3 regions of the Streptomyces sp. NPDC088766 genome follow, and region 2 is predicted to be linked to each of the others. Evidence: riboswitches for the same ligand, from Rfam matches in the RefSeq annotation. Region 2 holds a riboswitch; each other region holds the start of a gene.
What was found. Region 2 has a riboswitch for cyclic di-AMP ahead of ACIP5W_RS23235 (M23 family metallopeptidase). Riboswitches for the same ligand answer to the same signal wherever they lie in the genome.
Positions count from the first base shown of each region.

Region 1 (2,192 bases), on a different contig from region 2:
TGCCGCTGTGCACGGCCTTGATGAGCGTGCCGGTGGGGGCGGCGAAGTCGAGGCCGGTGTGGTACCCGGAGGACCAGTAGGCGCCGGCCTGACCGAAGGTCGAGGTGATCGTGTACGAGGAGGTCGGCAGCGCGTACTGCTTGGCCAGTTCGGCGAGGCGCTCGGCCTCCGCCTTCTTGGCGGCTTCCTCGGCGGCCTTCTTCTTGGCGGCCTCGGCCTTGGCCGCGGCCTCCTTCTCGGCCTTGGCTGCGGCCTCGGCGGCTGCCTTGGCCGCGGCGGCCTCGGCGGCCTCCTGCGCCTTGGTCTCGACCTGGGTCTGCTGCGACTCGGCCTGCGCCATGATCCGGTTGCGCAGCGCCTCTCCGGCGTCGGCACCGCTGTCGGCGCTGTCGGCGGCGACGGCCTCGGTACCGAAGGCGCCGAAGGTGCTGAGAGCGGGCGCCGTCTCCTCGGGGGTGTCGTCGTCCGAGATGAGGGAACCCACCGAGGGGAGGTCGGGCATGGAGATGGAGACGGGCGACTTGCCGGTGTTGGCGCTGGCCATGCCCGCGCCGCCGACGGCGGCTATGACGCCGACGCCGAGAACGGTGGAGCTGCGGGCGAGTCCGCCGCGCTGCTTGGCGACGCGGTGCTTGCCGCGCACCGGACGAATGGAGTCCGCGGTGGGGTTCCATTCCTCCCAGGGGCCCTCGTCGGTGCGGTAGGTGCCGTAGCCGAAGGTCTGCTGGCCGGGCACGGCGGGGGCTTCTGGGGCAGGCCGGTTGGACGCCACGCGGGCGTACTCCTTTCCTTCCGTCGCCTACCGGGTTAGCTGACGGGTTCGGAGCGGGAAGGTCTCCTACGCGCGTATACCGGCCGTGACTGTACGGCGGCTTCCGCGTGATTCACCCCAAGTTGGTGGTTCCCCGGTTCCCTTGCGGGATTCGGCGCGTGCGCACGGAGCCGCCTCTTGTGACGGCTGGGACGACCGCGCTGCGTTATCGAACGTTAATAGACGCGGGGGCGGGATTCCAAGCCGTTCGGCTTGATCAACAACATTCATGGCCTGGACTTTCAGCCCAGGAGCGGTGAAAAACGGGCGAGTTGACCGGCCGCCCGAACGGTTCAGGGGTCACCGGGTTTTTGACGGTGTCTCAGATGTTGTGCGCAGGGCTCCGACGCGTTGACCGTACGTGACGGGAAGGGTCGCCCTGACGCACCGAGGGCCGGAATCCCTTGATCGGGATTCCGGCCCTCGGCATTGAGTAGCGGGGACAGGATTTGAACCTGCGACCTCTGGGTTATGAGCCCAGCGAGCTACCGAGCTGCTCCACCCCGCGTCGGTGTGACACCAGTCTACGCCATGCGGGGGACGCCCAGAACCACGGTCGGACCCGGGGGACCGGTCAGGGGGTCCGGCGGAGCAGATGGCCGTTGGGCGCCTTCGCCCGCTCCTCGTACTCGGGAAGGACGACGACGTCCGCGCCCGCGGCGGCCAGCAGGCCGCTCCCGTCGGCGTCGGCGACGAAGGTGTCCGGCTCCCGCCAGGCCGTCACGACCCGGCGCACGCCCGCGTCGAGGATCAGACGGGCGCACGGGGCCGGCCGGGAGGAGCGCCGGGCGCAGGGTTCCAGGCTGCTGTAGACGGTCGCGCCGGCCAGCCGGGGGTCGGCGGGGTCGGTCTTGGCGAGGGCCGCCTCCTCGGCGTGGACGACGGGGTCGCCCGCCTCGCGGGAGTGGCCGCGCGCCAGCTCCGTACCGTCGGCCGCCACCACGACCGCGCCGACGCTGAACGCGGTCCGCGACGGCGGACAGGCGGCGGCCAGCCCGCAGGCGAGGGCCAGCCAGTGCCGGTCGGCTGCGGCGGGGAGCAGCCCGGTACCGGGTGCGGTGGGCTCGTACGACATGAGGACCACGTCCTCGATGCGCCGGGTCCCCGTCAGCCGCAGGCGCCCGCCCTGGTAGCCGCCGGGGCCGAACAGCCGGGGTGCGTGCGGGTCGCCCACGAACAGGGGGGCCAGGACGAGCTGGAGTTCGTCGGCGAGGCCCTCCTGGAGGAGCTGGGTGTGGATCGTGCCGCCGCCCTCGACCATGAGGCGCCGTACGCCCCGCACGTCGTGGAGGTGTTCCAGGAGCCGGCGCCAGTCGAGGCCGGGGCCCAGCGGGACGACGTCCGCCGCGAGGCCGAGGGCACGGGCGCGGTCCGCACCGGC
Region 1 covers NZ_JBIVKQ010000003.1:4,708-6,899, forward strand. Annotated here, with positions in the region: gene ACIP5W_RS05235 (M23 family metallopeptidase) at 1-772, opposite strand, end outside; cyclic di-AMP (ydaO/yuaA leader) riboswitch at 780-939, opposite strand; tRNA gene ACIP5W_RS05240 (tRNA-Met) at 1,246-1,319, opposite strand; gene ACIP5W_RS05245 (dihydrofolate reductase family protein) at 1,386-2,192, opposite strand, start outside.
Region 1: another riboswitch for cyclic di-AMP. It lies ahead of ACIP5W_RS05235 (M23 family metallopeptidase); the one in region 2 lies ahead of ACIP5W_RS23235 (M23 family metallopeptidase).

Region 2 (2,192 bases):
ACGTGTGTTCCGTGACTCTATTGCAATCAGCGGGAATTTCCGATGGCGGGCCGGAATCCAGGGATATTTTTTGGACAGTAAGGTCCCGGAAACGACGAAAGCCCCGGCCGTGCGGGCCGGGGCCGTACGATCTGTCGCCGTACGTCGTCAGATGTTCACGCCGTGCTTGCGGAGGTAGGCGACCGGATCGATGTCCGAGCCGTACTCCACGCCGGTGCGGGCCTCGAAGTGCAGATGCGGGCCGGTGACGTTGCCGGTGGCGCCGGACAGGGCGATGCGCTGCCCCGGGGCCACCTTCTGGCCCACCGAGACGCTGATGGACGACAGGTGGCCGTACTGGGTGTACGTGCCGTCGTTCATCCGGATCACGACCTGGTTGCCGTAGGCGCCGCCCCAGCCGGCCTCGACGACGGTGCCGAGGCCCACCGCGTGCACGGGGGTGCCGCTGGCGGCGTGGAAGTCGATGCCGGTGTGGCTGCCGGAGGACCACAGCGAGCCGCCGGACCGGTAGCCGGTGGAGACGTAGGAGCCGCTGATCGGTGAGACGAAGGTGCTCAGGCGCTCGCGCTCGGCCGCGCGGGCGGCGCGGACCCGGGCCTCGCGCTCCGCCTCGACCTTCGCCGCGGCCTGGGCGGCGGCCTCCTTGCGCGCGGCTTCCGCCACGGCGGCCTGCTTCTGCGCGGCGGCCTGGTCGTCGATCCGCTCGGCGACCGTGTCACCGATGGTGACGACCGGAATGAGGCCGGTCTGCTCGACGGCCTTCTCCGCGGCGAGGGCGGGGCCGGAGGCGACGGTGCCAATGACGCCGGTGGTGGTGAGCGCCGCGATGCCCGCGGCGCGGGCGGTGGTGCGCTTCATCCTGCTGGGACGACGGTGCTTCCCGGTGGCGCAAGTGGACGCCATGAAGTTGAGCGGTCCTTTCCTTCCCTCTCGCCTACCGGGTTAGCTGACGGGTTCGGAGCAGGAAGGTCTCCTACGGACCCCCTCGCGGCTCGCGCGGGCGTCCGATTCACCCCAGGGACTGTCTGGTTGGGTCCCCGGCTCCCCTGGCTCGCGCCGTGCGGGGACTCGGCGATGACTGTCCGGTGCCGCGGACGCGGCGCACTGCCTGACGAACAGCCCGGTTGAAACTAGACGCGACGGCCGTCGATCCCCAAACGGAACGCGGCTTTTGTAGCGCATGCCACAGGGCAGACAGGCAGCCTTTCCCTCAATTCGGGCATCAGGGAGCCCTGGTGACACATCAGTCCACCAGGGCTCCTGCGCGCGGCCTCACGGCCGCCGGTCCGCGTTCCTACTCCGCGGAGACGACCTTCACCTCACCGATACCGAGGGCCTCGACCGGCGCCTTGATCGCCGCCGCGTCGCCGACGAGGACCGTCACCAGGCGGTCCACCGGGAAGGCGCTCACGACCGCTGCCGTGGCCTCCACGGTGCCGGTCGCGGCGAGCTGCTGGTACAGCGTGGCCTGGTAGTCGTCCGGCAGGTGCTGCTCGACCTGGTCGGCCAGCGTGCCCGCCACGGCGGCGGCCGTCTCGTACTTCAGGGGCGCCACTCCGACGAGGTTCTGCACGGCGACGTCCCGCTCGGCGTCGGTCAGCCCGCCCTCGGCGAGGGTGCGCAGCACCTTCCACAGGTCCTCCAGCGCGGGACCGGTGTTGGGGGTGTCGACCGAGCCGCTGATGGCGAGCATCGCGGCGCCCGAGCCGTCCGGCGCGGACCTGAGGACCTGGCCGAAGGCACGCACGCCGTAGGTGTATCCCTTCTCCTCGCGCAGGACGCGGTCCAGCCGGGAGGTGAGGGTGCCGCCCAGGCAGTACGTGCCGAGCACCTGCGCGGGCCACACGCGCGCGTGCCGGTCGGCGCCGACGCGGCCGATCAGCAGCTGCGTCTGGACGGCGCCAGGGCGGTCCACGATGACGACCCGTCCGGTGTCGTCGGCGGTCACCGGCGGCACCGGACGCGGCTGGGCCGCGGAACCGGTCCAGGCTCCCAGGGTGTCGCCCAGGAGCGCGTCGAGGTCGACTCCGGTGAGATCGCCGACGACCACGGCGGTGGCCGTGGCGGGGCGGACGTGCTTCTCGTAGAAGGCGCGTACGGCGGCGGAGTCGATCTTCTCGACGGTCTCCGCGGTGCCCTGGCGCGGGCGCGACATGCGCGCGGTCGCCGGGAACAGCTCCTTGGAGAGCTCC
Region 2 covers NZ_JBIVKQ010000017.1:52,663-54,854, forward strand. Annotated here, with positions in the region: gene ACIP5W_RS23235 (M23 family metallopeptidase) at 148-903, opposite strand; cyclic di-AMP (ydaO/yuaA leader) riboswitch at 917-1,084, opposite strand; gene ACIP5W_RS23240 (M16 family metallopeptidase) at 1,295-2,192, opposite strand, start outside.

Region 3 (2,192 bases), on a different contig from region 2:
GACGTGGACGTGGAGGGGGAGTTGGAGGGGGACGACGAGGACGTCGACGTGCCGGTGCCCGCCGGATCCGGCGAGCCGGCGCTCTCCTGCTGCGCGGCCGCCTGCGCCGCCTGCTGCTCGGCCAGCTCGGCGGCCTTGCGGGCGGCCTCCTGCCGCTTGCGCTCCTCGATCTTCGCCAGCCGCGCCTTCTCCTCGGCCGTCAGCTGCGACAGCAGCGCGCGGGCGGAGCCCAGCTTCTTCTGGACGGCGGCCTTGGCGGTCCTCAGGTCGTTCTGCGAGTCGGTCAGCGTCTGGAGGCTCCGGGAGGCCTCCTGGCGCTTCTTCATCGTCTCCGCCTGGTCGGCGAAGTAGTCGTCCACCGCGCCCTTCTGGCGGTCGGTCACCCGCCCCATCAGCTGCGTCTGGTCGAAGTAGTCCTGCGGGGAGTCCGCGAGCAGGAGGGTCGCCGTGTCGGGGGCGGAGGCGCCGGTGCGGTACTGGGCGGCGGCGTAGGTTCCCAGCTCCTCGCGCGCGTCGTTGAGCTTCTGCGCGCGCTGCGCGACGTCGTCGAGGAGGGTGTCGACCTTCTTGCGCTGCTTGGTCGCCTTCTCCTTGGCGGCGTTGTACTTCTCGGTGGCCGACTCCGCCTGCCGGTAGAGGTCGTCGACCTTCTTCTCGACCTCCTCCAGGCTCGGCCTGTCGTCGGTGGAGGGGGCGGCGTTGGCCGTCTGCGAGAGCAGGGCCACCGAGGTGAGGGCGGCGGTGGCGAGAGCGGGCGTGCGGATGCCCGCCATGCGCGTGCTCGCGGTGCGCGGCTTGCGGTGCTGCGACGCCAAGGGAGGCGACTCCTTCCATGCTCCGCCTACCGGGTTAGCTGTCGGGTTCGGGCGAATGCTTGGAAGGGTTGCCCTACGGCTCTGCTCCCGCAGGAGTGAGCCGATTCACCCCAAGTTCTCGGTGGGTCCCCGGCTCCGGCTGCCGCGGGGCACACCGGACTCGGCGGAGGCCGCGCGGCCCGGCGAGGTTCGCCGGAAGGGGTCGAGCGGCCTGCCCGGCACGGTAGCCAACTGGTGTGGCCCCTGTGAAGGTTGGTGGGTGATATGCCCGATACATTTTCGTGACCTCCGGACGTTTCGCCGTTCGCGGTCACCGACGGTGCAAGGGGCGCCCCGGTCGGTGAGGGGCCGGGATGTTTCCCGGACGGCCTCGGGTTGTCGGTGGGGCGGCCTAGACTCGGAGAGCGATGAGCAGCCTCTTTGACGACAGCTTCCTGGCGGACCTCCAGGCCCCCCGCGGCCACGACGAGGAACCCCCGCCGCCGCCCGAGGACGATCACTCTCCGGAACCGGTTCCGGACGATCTGTTCGGCGGGAAGTTCGACGTGCCGCCGGACCGGGACACCCACTACCGCGACGGCGCCCCGCGCCCGCCGATCGACGCGGCGGCGCTCCTGGAGGGGCTCAACGAGAACCAGCGCGCAGCCGTCGTCCACTCCGGCACCCCGCTGCTCATCGTCGCCGGTGCCGGCTCGGGCAAGACGCGCGTGCTGACCCACCGCATCGCCCACCTCCTCGCCGAGCGGCACGTCCATCCGGGCCAGATCCTCGCGATCACCTTCACCAACAAGGCCGCGGGCGAGATGAAGGAGCGCGTCGAGCAGCTCGTCGGCCCGCGGGCGAACGCGATGTGGGTGATGACCTTCCACAGCGCGTGCGTGCGCATCCTGCGCCGTGAGAGCAAGCGGCTCGGCTTCACCTCGTCGTTCTCGATCTACGACGCCGCCGACTCCAAGCGCCTGATGGCCCTGGTCTGCCGCGACCTGGACCTCGACCCCAAGCGCTACCCGCCCAAGTCCTTCAGCGCCAAGATCAGCAACCTCAAGAACGAGCTGATCGACGAGGAGGACTTCGCCGCCCGGGCCGCCGACGGCTTCGAGAAGACCCTCGCGCAGGCCTACGCCATGTACCAGTCGCGGCTGCGCGAGGCGAACGCCCTCGACTTCGACGACCTGATCATGACGACGGTCAATCTGCTGCGCGCCTTCCCCGACGTCGCCGAGCACTACCGGCGCCGCTTCCGGCACGTCCTCGTCGACGAGTACCAGGACACCAACCACGCCCAGTACGCCCTGGTCAGGGAGCTCGTCGGGTCCGTCGAACAGCCGGTGGACGCACCGCGGAACGCGCACGACCTGCCCCCTGCCGAGCTGTGCG
Region 3 covers NZ_JBIVKQ010000001.1:162,414-164,605, forward strand. Annotated here, with positions in the region: gene ACIP5W_RS00735 (NlpC/P60 family protein) at 1-773, opposite strand, end outside; cyclic di-AMP (ydaO/yuaA leader) riboswitch at 824-991, opposite strand; gene pcrA (DNA helicase PcrA) at 1,223-2,192, shown strand, end outside.
Region 3: another riboswitch for cyclic di-AMP. It lies ahead of ACIP5W_RS00735 (NlpC/P60 family protein); the one in region 2 lies ahead of ACIP5W_RS23235 (M23 family metallopeptidase).